Regions from separate parts of the Maricaulis sp. MIT060901 genome, predicted to be linked through region 1. Evidence: predicted binding sites of a transcription regulator. Region 1 holds the regulator's gene; each other region holds the start of a gene.
The links. Region 1 encodes LexA, which represses DNA repair genes until DNA is damaged. Its sites were predicted from a motif close to ATGTTCCNCTTGTGTTCC; they were not measured.
Positions count from the first base shown of each region.

Region 2: SIC17_RS15350 (ROK family protein) is a predicted target of LexA. The motif match lies at 2,982-2,999, and genes of this name have one in related genera.
Region 3: ssb (single-stranded DNA-binding protein) is a predicted target of LexA. The motif match lies at 2,108-2,125, and genes of this name have one in related genera.

Region 1 covers NZ_CP138920.1:2,010-7,204, forward strand. Annotated here, with positions in the region: gene SIC17_RS00010 (ComEC/Rec2 family competence protein) at 1-451, shown strand, start outside; gene lexA (transcriptional repressor LexA) at 455-1,156, opposite strand; gene trpC (indole-3-glycerol phosphate synthase TrpC) at 1,240-2,034, opposite strand; gene trpD (anthranilate phosphoribosyltransferase) at 2,040-3,065, opposite strand; gene SIC17_RS00030 (anthranilate synthase component II) at 3,309-3,899, opposite strand; gene SIC17_RS00035 (divergent polysaccharide deacetylase family protein) at 3,997-5,022, shown strand; partial or broken gene trpE (anthranilate synthase component I) at 5,011-5,195, opposite strand, start outside.
Region 2 covers NZ_CP138920.1:3,090,020-3,095,214, forward strand. Annotated here, with positions in the region: gene SIC17_RS15340 (serine aminopeptidase domain-containing protein) at 1-785, shown strand, start outside; gene SIC17_RS15345 (DNA polymerase IV) at 724-2,046, opposite strand; gene SIC17_RS15350 (ROK family protein) at 2,043-2,936, opposite strand; gene SIC17_RS15355 (response regulator) at 3,129-3,494, shown strand; gene SIC17_RS15360 (PleD family two-component system response regulator) at 3,505-4,857, shown strand; gene rpmG (50S ribosomal protein L33) at 4,897-5,064, opposite strand; gene SIC17_RS15370 (MFS transporter) at 5,149-5,195, opposite strand, start outside.
Region 3 covers NZ_CP138920.1:484,769-489,963, forward strand. Annotated here, with positions in the region: partial or broken gene SIC17_RS02445 (NAD-dependent epimerase/dehydratase family protein) at 277-804, opposite strand; gene SIC17_RS02450 (hypothetical protein) at 831-1,544, opposite strand; gene ssb (single-stranded DNA-binding protein) at 1,606-2,067, opposite strand; gene SIC17_RS02460 (hypothetical protein) at 2,232-3,032, opposite strand; gene SIC17_RS02465 (hypothetical protein) at 3,449-4,285, opposite strand; gene uvrA (excinuclease ABC subunit UvrA) at 4,774-5,195, shown strand, end outside.

The sequences.
Region 1 (5,195 bases):
GCTGGTCGGACTCTGGGCGCTCTGGCCGCAACCGGATGTCTTCATCAGCGCCGATGGGGTTGTGGTAGCTCGGTCGGGCGAGGGATGGACCGCCAACACGTTGCGTCGTGGCCGGTTCGGGCGCCAGGTCTTCCTGGAGCGGTCTGCCATGGCGGGGCAAACCGGGGAGAGGGCGGCCTGTGATGATCTGGGTTGCCTGCTTGAAACCGACTATCTGCGCATTGCAGTGCCCAGTCGGATTGAGGCCTTGCAGGAGGATTGCGAGCGCGCCGACCTGGTCGTGCTTTCCGCGGACACACCGCGTTGGATTGGGCGCCGATGCGGGCGTCCGGTCATTGCACTGTCTGAACTCGCCGAACGCGGCAATGCCCTGGTCTGGCTCAACAACAGCGGTGTCGCCCGTATCCGCTATGTGGATGCGGCGGAAACCAGCTGGCCCTGGCAGACCTGAAATCTAGTGATAGCTACGCAGCAGGCCGACGAGCTTGCCCTGAACCTTCACCCGGTGTGGCGGGAAGATACGGGTCTCGTATTCCGGATTGGCCGCTTCAAGCGCGACAGACCCGCCTTTCTTGCGCAGCTTCTTCAGCGTGGCTTCCTCGTCATCGACCAGCGCGACAACGATGTCGCCTGTATCGGCCACATCGCAGCGACGGATGAGGACCGTGTCACCATCGAGAATACCGGCCTCGATCATGGAATCGCCGTTCACTTCGAGCGCGAAATGCTCGCCATTGCCCAGCATGTCAGCCGCGACGGGCAGGCGATCGGTTTCGTGCTGGATGGCAGAAATGGGAACACCGGCAGCAATACGCCCCAGCATGGGAACCTCGATCGTGCCGCGATCATCGGAGGGGGCTGCACCCTGGCCTGTGAAATCAGCGCGCACCACATTGGGACCAAGATCGGCTGATTTTTCCTCGGTGTTTTCAGCGGCGGCGCTTTCGGGAAGCTTGAGGACCTCCAGTGCGCGGGCGCGGTGGGCAAGACGGCGGATGAAACCGCGTTCTTCCAGTGCCGTGATCAGGCGGTGAACGCCGGATTTCGAGGCCAGGCTGAGTGCACCTTTCATCTCGTCAAAGGAGGGTGAGACACCGGTTTCCTTGATGCGCTCATGGATGAACAAAAGCAGTTCATGTTGCTTGCGGGTCAGCACAGCTCGACTCCCTCCAATTCGCCGGAACAAAGCGGCAACTTGATGGGTGTTCTACATGTGTTCTATTTTGTCGTCAACAGGGGCTAATAGGCCGCCATCAGCGTTTTCGTTGCCTGTTCGACATCAGTCTGACGCATCAGGCTCTCGCCGACCAGCAAGGCTCCGGCGCCTGAAAGCTTCAGCCGCGCAGCATCATCAGCCGTGAATATCCCGCTTTCGGCTACCATGAACTGGTCGTCCGGCACGAGTGTGGACAAACGCTCGAAAGTGCTGAGCGAGGTTTCGAATGTCCGCAGGTCACGATTGTTGACGCCGATCAGCGGTGCCTCTAGGGCGAGCGCTCGGTCCAGCTCCGCCTCGTCATGGACTTCCACAAGCGCGTCGAGTGACCACTTGTCGGCTTCATCCATGAGCTCGCGGGCACAGGCATCATCAACGGCCGCCATGATGACCAGGATTGCGTCAGCGCCGAGCGCTCGGGCTTCCGCGACCTGGTAGCGGTCATAGAGAAAGTCCTTGCGCAGCGCGGGAAGCCCGGTGGCATCGCGTGCCGCGGCCAGGAAGCTGTCATCACCCTGGAAGCTTGGCGTATCAGTCAGCACGGAAAGGCAGGTGGCTCCACCGTCTTCATAGGCCTTGGCCAGTACCGGAGGATTGAAGTCCTCGCGGATAAGACCCTTGGAGGGGCTGGCCTTCTTGACCTCGGCGATAAGGGCCAGGCCGCGTTCGCGCGCATCGCGTCGAAGTGCATCGAAGAAGCCGCGCACCGGCGGCTGATCGGCAGCGAGCGCGGCGATGTCCTCATAGGAACGCTGCGCCTTGCAGGCCTGGATATGGTTCAACTTGTAAGCGGTGATGCGCGCAAGTGCGTCAGGCATCTGGTTCATGCGTCGACCCCCTGCGAGGTGATTGCGATCATCTGCTCGAGCGTTTTACGGGCACGTCCGTCAACGATAGCGGCCCTGGCCTTGGTGATGCCGTCGGCTAGATCGTTGGCCAGGTCAGCGATTACGAGCGCGGCCCCGGCGTTGAGGACGACGATGTCGTGAAAAGCGCCGAGCTCACCATCGAGCAAGGCCCGGATCGCCTTTGCGTTAAACTCCGGATCGCCGCCCTGGAGGTCTGCCTCGCTGGCCTTGGCGATGCCGTATTCTGCCGGATCGACGACAAAGCGCGTGATCTCGCCATTCTTCAGCTCAGCGACCTGGGTCGTGGTCGTTGTCGTGATTTCATCCATGCCGTCATCACCGATCATTACCCAGGCACGTTCGCAGCCCAGGTCACGCAGGGCTTCGGCCATGGGCTCAAGCCAGCGCTCGTCGAAGACACCCAGCAATTGCCGTTTGACCCCCGCCGGATTGGAAAGCGGACCTAGGAGGTTGAAGACGGTGCGCACACCCAGGCTCTTGCGGGCGCTGGCCACGTGGCGAACGGCGCTGTGGTGGGCTGGCGCGAAAAGGAAACCAGCACCGGCCTTTTCGAGGCTTTCCTCGACCGTTTGCGGGCCCACGTCCAGGCGTACGCCCAATGCCGCGAGAACATCCGAAGACCCCGATTTCGAACTGGCAGCGCGATTGCCGTGTTTGGCGACGTTGGCGCCGGCGCCAGCAGCGACAATCGCGGCAGCGGTGGAAATATTGTAGGCACCCTTGCCATCACCACCGGTTCCGCAGGTGTCGATGGCCCCGTCAGGCGCGTTGATCCGGGTCATGCGGCCACGCATCACGCGAGCGCCCGCTGCGATGTCTGCCGGACTTTCTCCAAGTGCGGCAAGCCCCATCAGGAAGCCACCAATCGCGGCATCGGGCGCATCACCTTCCATCAGGAGGTTGAAGGCGGCTTCAATCTGTTTCGTGTCCGGTCGTTGCCCGCGGCTCATGGCCTGCAGGCAGATAGCGAGCTCAGTCATCGCTCTCTCTTGTTCAGTTTGTCTGGAGAAGGGTGGGCTAGCAGGGCAAGCTGCGCCATCGCCGATCCAGCACACGGCATCGAACGCGCGATGACGGCATGACTGACGCCACCGCCGGATCGGCAGTGAAGGCATTCAGGACATGTCGGTTCAGGATCGGCATACCGGCTGGCTCAGGTTGAACTTCGCGAACCCGGCAAATCTAGCTGGCTGTGGCAGAAATTCAATCGCCCGCGATGTGTCTCACGCAGCTGTTTTCAGTGGCGTGCCAGCTAATTTCAGGAAGTTACGCAGCAATTGATGGCCGTGTTCCGACGCGATGGACTCCGGGTGGAATTGCACCCCGTGAACCGGTCGCTCGACATGATGTACGCCCATGATCTCGCCATCGGCGGTCCAGGCATTGGCCTTGAGTTCAGCGGGCAGGCTGTTCGGTTCGATGGCCAGGCTATGGTAACGTGTTGCCTCAAAAGGTGAGGGCAAGTCTTTGAAAACACCGGTGCCGGCATGGGTGACCGGACTGGTTTTCCCGTGCATGATTTCCTTGGCGGAAACAACCTTGCCCCCGAAGATCTGACCGATGGACTGATGACCCAGGCAGACGCCCAGGATCGGCATGTCGTCTGGCGATTGGGCAATCAGGTCGAGACAGATGCCGGCACGGTCAGGATCACACGGACCCGGTGAGAGCACGATGGCTGACGGGCCGAGAGCCAGCGCTTCATTGACGCTCAACGCATCGTTGCGATGCACAGCAATATCAGCTCCGAGCTCCTGGAAATAATGCACCAGGTTGAAGGTGAAGCTGTCATAATTGTCGATCATCAAGAGCATTGCGGGCCTCCGCGGCCAAACTAGGCGCTTCGGTTGTCAGGGCCAATCCCTGCTACTGCTTAACGGATGATTTACCGACTCCCTTCGCACTAGCAGCATGAGACGACGCCATCCAAATCGCTTCCGAGTTCTGCAATCTGCAACGCCGGCTTTTGCCAGTGTTGTGGCTGCTGCGGCCTATGGTGTGGGTGCGATCGTCTTCTCGTTTGCCAGCAAGGCCGACCCGGCGGACCTGCCGGAGTTTTCCCTGAGCTACGATCCGCCGAGCCTGTATGTAAGTGAGATTGCTGATCCGGCTGAGACGGACCTGGTCGCGCTTGCTGCGCCGGAGGAGGTTGCAAGCTCACAGGTCGTTGTGCCCGAGATTGATGAAATGCTCGAGGCGCAGCCTGCCAGTTACCCAGTGCCCACTGCAAACACGCCGCCACGGATTGCTCTGGTGATTGATGATGTCGGGTTGGATCGTGACGCTGCACGGCGGACTTCGGAGCTCGGTGTTCCGATCTCCATGGCGGTGCTGCCCTATGCCGATGCGTCCCGTGATGTTTCACGGCAGGTCCGTGAAGCAGGGCACGATCTTTTGCTGCACATGCCGATGGAACCACTTGGACTGGCAGATCCTGGGCCGCATGCCTTGCGGGTAGGCCAGAGTGAGGACGAGCTGCGCCTGCGTGTGCGCTGGGCCTTTGCCCGCGTGCCTGGCGCGATCGGTATGAACAATCACATGGGCAGTCGATTGACGCAGGATACCAGTGCTCTGCGGCCGGTTCTTGAAGCTCTTTCTCAGGAGGCGGGCCTGTTCCTGGACTCCATGACGACTGCAGAAAGTCGTGGCGCTGCGGTAGCGCGCGGACTTGGTCTGACAGCGCTGGAACGAGATATTTTCCTTGATCACACCATCGAGGCGGCGGCGATCAATGCCCGGCTGGCCGAGGTTGAGGCGCTGGCCTCACTGCGTGGTTGGGCGATAGCGATCGGTCATCCGCATGACGAAACCCTGGAAGCGCTGGAGAGCTGGATCGCCGAGGCAGAAGCACGTGGCTTTGAATTCGTCACGCTGACAGAGCTCGCTCGTTCGCTGGAGACGCCATCCCAGCAAATCGTGGAAGCCTCAATCCGCTAGTGAGTCTTCAGCAGCCCGGAAAAGTGCGGCGGCCTTGTTGCAGCATTCCTCGTGTTCCGATGCTGGGTCGGAATCCAGAACAACGCCGGCCCCTGCTTGAACATTCATCTGGCCATCCTTGAACACCGCTGTGCGCAGGGCGATACAGGTATCCATCGAGCCATCAGCACCGA
Region 2 (5,195 bases), 160 kb from region 1:
TGGAGAACGCCCGGGCAACGGTGCTGATCTCGTCGGGAACCGGTTTCCCCAAGGAACTCTATGCGCGGATGGCCCGTTTTGGCGCTGAGCGCGGCTATGCGGCCCTGATCTATGATTATCGCGGTATCGCTGGATCCGCCCCGGAGCAGATGCGCGGCTTTGATGCTGACATCATGGATTGGGCGCGCTTGGACTTTCCTGCGGCGCTGGATGCAGCCGAAGCGCTGGCACCCGGCAAACCGCTGTTTACGCTGGGCCACTCGGTCGGCGCTCACCTGCTGGGTTTTGCGGACAATGCGCACAAGGCGAAGGCGCACGGTTTCGTCACCGCCGGGACCGGCTATCACGGGGCTCATGAGCCCGGCTATCGACACAAGGCGCTGTTATTCTGGTGGGCTTATGGTCCTTTCATGCTGGCCTTGCACAATCACATCCCGGCCGGTGGCTTGTGGACCGGAACGGCCTTGCCGCGTGATGTCTTCACCCAATGGCGTCAATGGTCCCAGAGGCCCGGTTATTTCACGGAATTCTATGAAGAACTGGGCGAACACGGGTTCGACAGGATATCCGCGCCCATCCGAGACTGGACCTTCACCGACGACCAGCTCTGTTCCCGGCGTTCTGCCGATGATCTCCTGAGCTTCTACACCGCCGCGCCGACCGAACAGCTACGCCTTGACCCGGCAGAGCTCGGGGCAAAACGAATTGACCATCATGGCGCTTTCAGTCGCTCCGCGAAGGCGTTCTGGAGCCTGCCGTATGACTGGTTTGACGGGTATCTTTAGCCGACCTCAAGGCCCGTCCCTTGACCACAGCATCGGTTCCAAACTTTGCCCGGGCCTTGTCCATGGCGCGTTCTGCCGTGGCCCGGCGGATGGCCTGTGGGTCTAGCAAGTCTCCACTATCGCCAACGGCGTCGATGAGACCGGAATAGCCGATGCCAATCAGACGATAGCGCGTGCCGTCGGTTTCGGCGGCCAGGAGTTCGCGTCCTACCTTGAACAGGGTGTCGGCCAGCTGGCTGGGTTCGGTCAGTGTGCGCCGGCGAGTCTTGGTCTTGAAGGTCGAGCTCTTGAGCTTGAGGGTGATGACCGTGCCGGAAATCTCCTTGGACTTCATGATGTCGGCGACTTTCACGCACAGCCGGTAGAGACGTTTCTCCAGCTCCCGGAGGTCATTGATGTCGGCATTGAACGTGGTCTCGGAGGAGACGCTCTTGCGCTCGCCGACCGGATTGACCCGCCGAGTGTCCTCTCCGCGCGAAAGACGCGAGAGGTGATAACCCATATCGCCATAACGCTGGGCCATCGCCTTGTCGCCGCGCTGGCGGATATCGTTGAGGGTGTGCAGACCATCGCGCTCCAGCTTTTTGGCAAAGGCCGGGCCAACGCCATAGATGGCGCGCACCGGGCGTTTGACCAGGAAGTCCATCGTCTCAGCCTTGCCGATCACCGCAAACCCGTCAGGTTTTTCCAGGTCCGAGGCTGTCTTGGCGAGAAACTTGTTGTGCGACAGCCCAACGGACACCGTGATCCCGACTTCTTCCCAGATCTTCCGTTGCAGCCGCAACAAGGTATGCGCTGGCGGGGCGTTGTGCAGGCGTTCTGTACCGGACAGGTCGAGGAAGGCCTCGTCGATGGACAGCGGTTCAACCAGCGGCGTCATCTCGCGCATCATGTCGCGGATCCTGTATCCTTCCTTTGTGTATTTGCCATGATCCGGCTTGATCACGACGGCGTCGGGACAGGCGGCGAGGGCCTTGAACATAGGCATGGCCGAGTGAACGCCATACATGCGCGCGACGTAACAGGCTGTGGAGACGACGCCGCGCTGACCGCCGCCGATAATGACCGGCTTGTCTTCCAGCTCCGGATTGTCGCGCTTCTCGATCGCCGCGAAAAACGCATCGCAATCGATATGGGCGATGGCCAGTGTATTCAGCTCGTTGTGCTGCAGAATGCGGCGGGAGCCGCAGGCGGGGCATTGTCGAAGATCCACCGCGACCGGTTCCAGGCAGGACCGGCAATAAGCGCCGGCGTCACTCATTCATCAGGTCCCCACAGCCAGGCCGCTCCGCGGACACCGGAACTGTCGCCGTGCTGATTGGTCACCACACGCGTCCGGCAAATGTCGGAGAAGACCCACTCGGCAAGCCGCGTTTCGACCGCTTGTGCCAGGCCCGGTGTATTGGACACACCTCCGCCCAGGACAACGCAGTCGGCATCTATGATGTTGATGACGCTCGCCAGCGCACGGCCGAGACGCGCGGCATAGTCGGCACGACTGTCGACGCATTGCTCGGAAGGGTCGGTTGCGATCTGTTCGGCCGTGAGTTGAGACGCGTATTCGTTGTTGTGTATCGAGGCCCAGCCGGGGCCGGAAAGAAAGGTTTCAATACAGCCAACACGTCCGCACCAGCATCGGGGCCCTGGAAACTCGTCCGGGCTCATCCAGGGCAGGGGGTTGTGACCCCATTCTCCGGCAATACGTTGGGCACCAGTGTGAAGCGTGCGATCCACCACGATCCCGCCGCCTACACCCGTGCCAATGATGACGCCAAAAACCGTTCGATAATCTCGCCCGGCGCCGTCGACGGCTTCGGACAAGGCAAAACAATCCGCATCATTGGCCAGGCGAATCGCTCGTCCCAATCGTGCCTCAAGGTCTGACTTGAAAGGGGTCTCATTGAGCCAGGTCGAATTGGCGTTGCGCATGAGGCCCGTGGCGGGGCTGAGCGAGCCGGGGTGGCCGATGCCGACGTGCATGGACTTGCCGATTTCTCGCTCCAGTTCGCTGACCAACTCAGTTATAGCAAGCAATCCGGCCTCATAGGCGCGCGGGGTCGGGACCCGTTTCCGGACCAGCTCGACACCCGTTTCATCAATAGCGAGCGCCTCGATTTTCGTACCGCCGAGATCGATGCCGAGCCGGATCATGATTTTGCCTTATATGCCTTTAGATATAAGCTTGTATCGCTGGCTTTGTTCTTATCTTGTTCTACGGGGCAAGAAAAGCGCCGCCTGACTCATTGTTGGTTAAGGAAGATCGGTTTTAGTGCACGAGGGGTTCAACAAGCGCCGCAAAGGCGCACCATCTACGGGAAGCGTGTCGTCGCTATGCTGCAGGTCATGCCGAAAAAGGTCCTGATCGTCGAAGATAACGAGCTCAATATGAAGCTCTTCAACGATCTGCTTGAGGCTCATGGGTATGAGACCTTGCAGACCAAGGATGGTTTCAAGGCGCTTGAAATGGCGCGTGAACACACACCTGATCTCATTCTCATGGACATTCAGCTTCCGGAGGTCTCTGGCCTGGAAGTGACGAAATGGCTCAAGGAAGATGATTCCCTGCAGACGATTCCGGTCGTCGCGGTCACGGCCTTTGCCATGAAGGGCGATGAGGAACGCATTCGCAAAGGCGGCTGCGAAGCCTATCTGTCCAAACCCATCACCGTCTCCACCTTCATTGAAACGGTTCGCCAATTCTTGGACTAGGGGGTAGACGATGAGTGCCCGTATTCTTGTCGTCGATGACCAGCCTGCCAACGTCCGAATGCTGGAGGCGAAGCTCCTTGCCGAGTATTTCGACGTGTGCACGGCCGAGAACGGTGTTGATGCCATCGATCTCGCTCGCCAGGAACAACCCGACCTGATCCTGCTCGACATCATGATGCCTGGCATTGATGGTTACGAGACCTGCCAGCGCCTGAAGGTCGATCTGCAAACCCGCCACATCCCGGTCATCATGGTCACAGCGCTGGATCAGCGCGAGGATCGCATTCGGGGTCTGGAATGTGGTGCTGATGATTTCCTGACCAAGCCGATCGACGATGTCACCTTGTTTGCACGCGTACGCAGTCTATTGCGTCTGAAGGCCGTGCTGGACGAGTTGCGCTATCGCGACCAGGGCGGGGCGCTTGCCGGTATCGTGGCTGACCCGGTCGAGCTGGATGCCCAGCCCGCAACCGCGCTTGTCGTCACCAGCGAGGAACGTAGCGGCAAACGTTTTGCCCGCGCTTTTCCGGACGGAATTGACGCAGACTACGAGCTGGAGCCCGCCTCGGCAGTCAAGCGCATGCAGAGCGGTATCGATCTGATGTTGCTGGACCTGACCTGTCCGACCTTTGACGGTTTGCGTGTGTGTGCTCGCATTCGATCCGATACGGCGACACGTCAGATTCCGATCGTCGCCATCGTCAACCCGGATGACGTCAAGATGGCCGTGAAGGCTTTGGAGCTGGGTGCAAATGACATTGTCTACCGGCCGGTAGATGCCAGCGAGCTCGCTGCGCGTGTGCGCACCCAGCTGCGTCGCAAACGCTATGCGGACAAGCTTCGCAATCGCCTGGATGAGAGCCTGAACATGGCGATCACCGACGCGCTGACAGGGCTGCACAATCGTCGTTTCATCGAATCGCGTCTGCGCCAGGCGGTCGAGAGCGCGAATGCCGGTGGAGCACCAGTTTCCGTGCTTTTGCTGGATATCGACTATTTCAAGCGCATCAACGACACGCATGGCCATGAGGCCGGAGATGTGGTGCTGAAAATCTTTGCCCAGCGCATTACCGCACAATTGCGGGCGCTGGACCTAGCTTCGCGTTATGGCGGTGAGGAGTTTGTGATTCTGATGCCGGGCTCTGGTCTGGCCGAGGCCGAGCATGCTGCCGAGCGCATTCGCCGCAGTGTCTGCAGTGAATTGTTCAAGCTGTCGGACGAGCTGGAACTGCCGGTCACAGTCAGTGTTGGCCTGGCCCAGGCATCGTCGGGAGAGCCGATGGAATCGCTGTTGCGCCGGGCCGATGCCGCGCTCTATGAGGCGAAAACCGATGGCCGGAATCGAGTTCAGGCCGCAGCATGAGCTGCAGCCTGATACGAAAACAAGTTAAGCTTTAACAGCTTACTTGATTTTGCCTTCTTTGAACTCAACGTGCTTGCGGGCAACCGGATCGTACTTTTTCAGCACGAGCTTCTCGGTCATGGTGCGCGCGTTTTTCTTGGTTACGTAGAAGTAACCGGTTCCAGCCGTGGAGTTCAGGCGGATCTTGATCGTTGTTGGCTTCGCCATGGCTCAAAAGTCCTGGTTCATCGCGCACAAACGGCCCCATTGCCGTCGCGAGAGCGCGCGAACATACTCACGCGGGGCTGAGTGTCAACTCTTGGCACCGCCAAAAACTGTACGCAGCGACACAACAATGA
Region 3 (5,195 bases), 480 kb from region 1:
ATTGGTGCGCATGGCCGTCTTGATACCCAGCCAGCCCAGCATGTCGCCGAACAGGAAGGCCGGACGCGCCATCCAACGCGGCACTTTCACCAGGCGTGTCTCGCCAAAGCCCAGCCAGCGACGATAAGCGACCAGGATATCGGCCAGGTTGATCCGCTCCGGTCCGGACAGGTCCCAGCGCACACCGGCGGGCGAACCCGGGCGGCAGCACTGTTCCACCGCATCAACAACATCATCCACCGCGATCGGTCGGAAGACCTGCTCCCCGCCCACGATCGGTGTGATCCAGGGCAGGCCGGCCAGGGCGCGGATGAGGCTGGTGCCCCCATAACTGTTGCGGCCAACGACCAGGGAGGGCCGCAAAACGACGCTGTCCAGAGCGTCCCCTTGTCCGGCATCGAGCACGAGCTGTTCGCCCGCCTCCTTGTCTGCTGCATAGGTCGAACCGGAGGCCGACACGGCACCCACGGCCGAGATATGGACGAAACGGGCGACGCCTGTTTTCTGACAGGCCTCAATCAATTCGGTGAGCCCGTCGACATGCACGGCGCGGGAGTTTTCATTCAGCCCGTTCTGGAGCACGCCGACACAATTGATCACCGCATTCACACCCTCGAGCCGGCCTGTCCAGTCGGCCGTCTTGTCGGTGGTGAAGTCACACGGGATCCAGTCCAGCGCGGGCAAGCGTGTCCGGGCCGACCGCCAGGAGCGTGCCGCGGCGATCACCTCATGACCGCGCGCCTGGAGGGCTGTTGCGATGTGGGAGCCGATAAAGCCCGCTGCGCCGGCGACGAGAAGTTTCATTCAAAAGCTCCGCCGCCGGATCATGATCAGGGTTGAGCGTTCGCCTGGGCTCTCGCGCTCTGAACAATCAGCAGATTTCCCTCGATATTGCGGCGCACGGTATCCTGCAACGAGGACCAGGTTGCCTCGACCTTCAGCCATTCATTGCCCGCCATCGGGGAATTGTTCACCGCCGCATAATAGGCGGCCTGCCCGAAGGAACAGGCCCACCAGGGTGAAGCCTGGCTGGAAAAGGCTTCGCCGGAATTGAGCAGACGTTCCAGTGCCGGCTCGGCCAGGTCGAGCCTTTCCGACAACAGGGTCACAATGCCCTCACCGGCATATTGCGAGGCCATGTCGACCACTTCCATCGACGTGCTGTCGACACAGCGCATGGCGTCATAAACAGACCGGGCACGCCCGAGGAAATAAGCCTCCAGCGCCCGCTCCGGATTGCTTGCAGCCTCGCGGCGGGCCACCTCAAACAGGAAAACCGGCGGATTCAGATCGCGACGCTCCCAGAGTTGCTGGGAGATGGCCTCGGCTTGCGCTTCATCTGCACTGCGCACGGCCGACAGGGTCGCCAGGACATCGCCCCATGCCGCATCACCGACTACAAACTCACCTCTCACCCCTTCATGTTCGATCACATAGATCGACGGGGTACGCAGATTGGGGTCTTCCTGGGCCAGGGCCGGTCCGGCGAGGCCCAGGATGGAAAAGCCAGTGGTCAGAAAGGCAGTGGTCAGAAATGCACGCATGTCATGCTCCGATTTAGCCATCTGCCAGGAAGCTTGCGGCACAAGACGGCGAATTCATGTCCTAGAACGGGATTTCATCATCCAGATCTGCGTTCCGGAAGTCCTCTTTCGGGCCATCCATGGCCGCGGGAGCACTTCTGGACGGTGCCGATTCAAAACTGCTGCCACCTTCATTGCGGCCGTCGAGCATTTGCAGCTCGCCGCGGAATTTCTGCAGCACGACCTCGGTGGAGTATTTTTCCTGACCGTTCTGGTCGGTCCATTTGCGGGTCTGCAACTGGCCTTCGACATAGACCTTGGAGCCCTTGCGCAGATAGTTCTCGCAGACCTTCACCAGGTTCTCGTTGAAGATGACCACACGGTGCCATTCCGTCTTCTCGCGCTTCTCGCCGGTCTGGCGGTCACGCCAGCTCTCGGACGTCGCTATGGACAGATTGCAGACCGCATCGCCGGAATTCATGCGACGGACTTCCGGGTCACGGCCCAGATTACCTACCAGAATTACCTTGTTCACACCCGCCATCGCCCTGGTCTCCATTCTCGGCCAGCTTCTCGCCCGCCATTTGTTCACATTCTGTTCCGCGCGTCAAACACGCGATTCTTGCAGCGGAGTGTGGACGGCGAAAAGACGGGATGTCCAGAGCGCAGCGCTGTGCTTCCACAGGCGTGTACAGGTGGTCGTACCCTTCAAACCTTTGTCGCTTCAGCGCGGAGGTCAGCTGCTCGCTGCGCTCGCCCCCAAGGCCAAGCGTGCGGACTATCGCCTCCAAAATCCAATTGGCTCAGAACTGCAGCCAAGCGCAGATCAATTTCCACCTTGACCACAGCCTGACCAATTCCGAAATTCGGTCCAGGATACTCGGCGGTCGACCTCGCTCTGTTCTCCCAATTACTCTCCGCCCGAACCAAAATCGCTTCACGACCCTCAGTTGGTTTTTCGCGCTCAAGTAATTCAAAGTACGACCGATACGTGCGCGCGATTTCTCCGCGCCCCTCGAGAAGCGATTTTGCCTTTTCCGTAGCAGCTGCGGGGACGGGCTTTCCCAATATATTTGCGATCAAAACACCATCAACAACATCCCATGGATAGACGGTCGCGAACGTTGGAAATATTTGAGGAATCAGCTCTGCTCTGCCCGCCGCGATCAAGAGGAGATGAAGTGAATTGATGGATTCTCCCTCCACAATTCTTCCGCCCGGAAGCTGGGATAGTTCGAGTGCAACCTCCTGCAGGCGAAGCAGGGCGTGCAGCGCATCCTCATACTCACCTTGCACCCTCCAGTTTGTCACGACGAGCTGCACCCACGCACCTATCTCGGACTCCAACATCCGAACCTGGTGAACAACATTCCCGCGCTCGCACGCCTGCGCTCGAGCAATGGCGGTTTGTTCTGCATCCGCTCGAAAATCCCGCAGGCTCCGCTCACGGTACGTTTCCTCGTCGCACTCAACTGGTTTGACAGTCTTCTTTTTGCCCCAGTTGAACATCTCAGGCTCCGTTATGTTCGAGGTGGCTGGTAGGCGCACCAACAGTCCGCGACAAGACAGACACTCACACAATTGTGTTCTTGTCTAGCGACACCCAGAAACGCAGCTCGGGCCTGGATCGGCCGCTCGATCCGCGAGCTCGACCATCCTCCCCCTCGGGGAGGTGGATCCGCCGTATCCTTGGCGAAGGCGGAGACGGAGGGGCCGGAGGGCGAAGCCCGTAGGTCAGCTCGCTCCGCTCGCCCCCCTTCGCCTCCGCTTTGCTCCGGCACTTCCCCGGAGGGGAAGATAATCGGAACACCACTGGATACCAGGGGCTCGCATCTCTGTCCCTCGCCCGGGCGTGCCATTCTCGTCGTCAAGAATGTTCGCTGAGCCATCAAGCGAACCGCGTGTCCCCATTAATCAGTCGACAGCTAATTGCCCCAGGGAATCGTTATCTCACCGGCGTTCGGATGCTTTGAAGCGCCCTCCAGGTCCTTGGCCCAATTGAACAGGATCCCTTCTCTCCAAAGGGCGCGGCGCAATCCGTCTCGATCTGCTTCGCGAGTGTCCCACACCCACATGTCCCGGCTCATCTGCCGCAAGTGACCGCGGTGTTCCCCTGCACTGATCCAGGTTTCCAGCGACATTCCTTCAATTGGCCGTTTCAGGTGTTGTCGGTTCAGATAGTTTTGGAGATAGACGCTTCGCATCTGACCGTGTTTCCAAACCGCCTCCCTCCGCGCGTGGTTCCAAAATGATATATTGAGATGTTCGGAGTCACTGTCCTCACTGCTTCCATCCCAATTGCCTTGCACCCTGCCTAAAGCATACGTAACGACTCCAGCAGATCTGGCTCTCTCATATTCGAACCCATAGCCTGCCGGCACACTCCCCACCAACAATTCGACAAGGTCCGCCATGGCGCTTTCGTTTTGACGCCACAGCGCGCTCTCAGCAACAAGATTGGCGACACCGTTCTCCAGCGAAACCATGAGGTACATCCGGAAATCGAAAACGGGATGACGGCCCTCCCTCGTCAAACCGACAAGCTGAAAGCTACCGACACCTTCATCGAGGCTCGCGATCTTTCCCTTTGACCGGGTAAAAGAGACCAATTTCCCGGAGAATCCCGGGGCCGCAAGCGCGCATTTATCGATTTGCACACCAGCTTGTTCGAATAGCTCAATCGCCTTTTTGAGCCATGAAATTGTATCAGTCACGCCTTCGTTCAGTCCGTAGATAACGAAGCCGGTGCAACTCTCATCCATACCGTTCTCTCGGGTGCAAAACCGGAACACAGCGCCTGTTCCAACGCACAAGCAGGGACACACACTCTTCAGCCGCTGTCCAGCCGGTTTCCCCACCAGGCACCAGCCAACTGACCTCCCGAAACCCACTACCAGGTCGGCCGCTCGATCCGCGAGCTCGACCATCCTCCCCCTCGGGGAGGTGGATCCGCCGTAGCCTTGGCGAAGGCGGAGACGGAGGGGCCGGAGGGCGCAGCCCGGAGGAATAGCTCGCTATCGCTCCCCCCCTTCGCCTCCGCTTCGCTCCGGCACTTCTAGGGAGGAGAAGATAGGGGAAGCGGGCGCACACACCCGCGCAATGATGCGTCACGGCTGAGACGAATGGTTGCCGCGGTGTTCCTGCTGCCTACGTTGTGTCGGGAGGAGGCAGACCCGGCGCTGGACGCGCGCGCTTCTGTTCTCTAAATGTTCACAGACGTTTTCGACTCATTTGGGCAGGGTTTCCCGACATGGCGCTAGACAGGATCCGCGTGCAGGGCGCACGCGAGCACAATCTCAAAAACGTCTCGGTGGATCTGCCGCGCGACAGCCTGATCGTGTTCACGGGCCTGTCCGGCTCGGGCAAGTCCTCGCTCGCCTTCGACACCATCTATGCCGAGGGTCAGCGGCGGTATGTCGAGAGTCTGTCCGCCTATGCGCGCCAGTTCCTGGAGCTGATGGCCAAGCCGGACATGGACTCCATCGAGGGCCTCTCCCCGGCGATCTCGATCGAACAGAAGACGACCTCGAAAAACCCGCGCTCCACGGTGGGTACGGTGACCGAGATCTATGACTATATGCGCCTGTTGTTTGCGCGTGTGGGCACGCCCTACTCGCCAGCGACCGGACTGCCGATCGAGAGCCAGACCGTTAGCCAGATGGTCGACCGGCT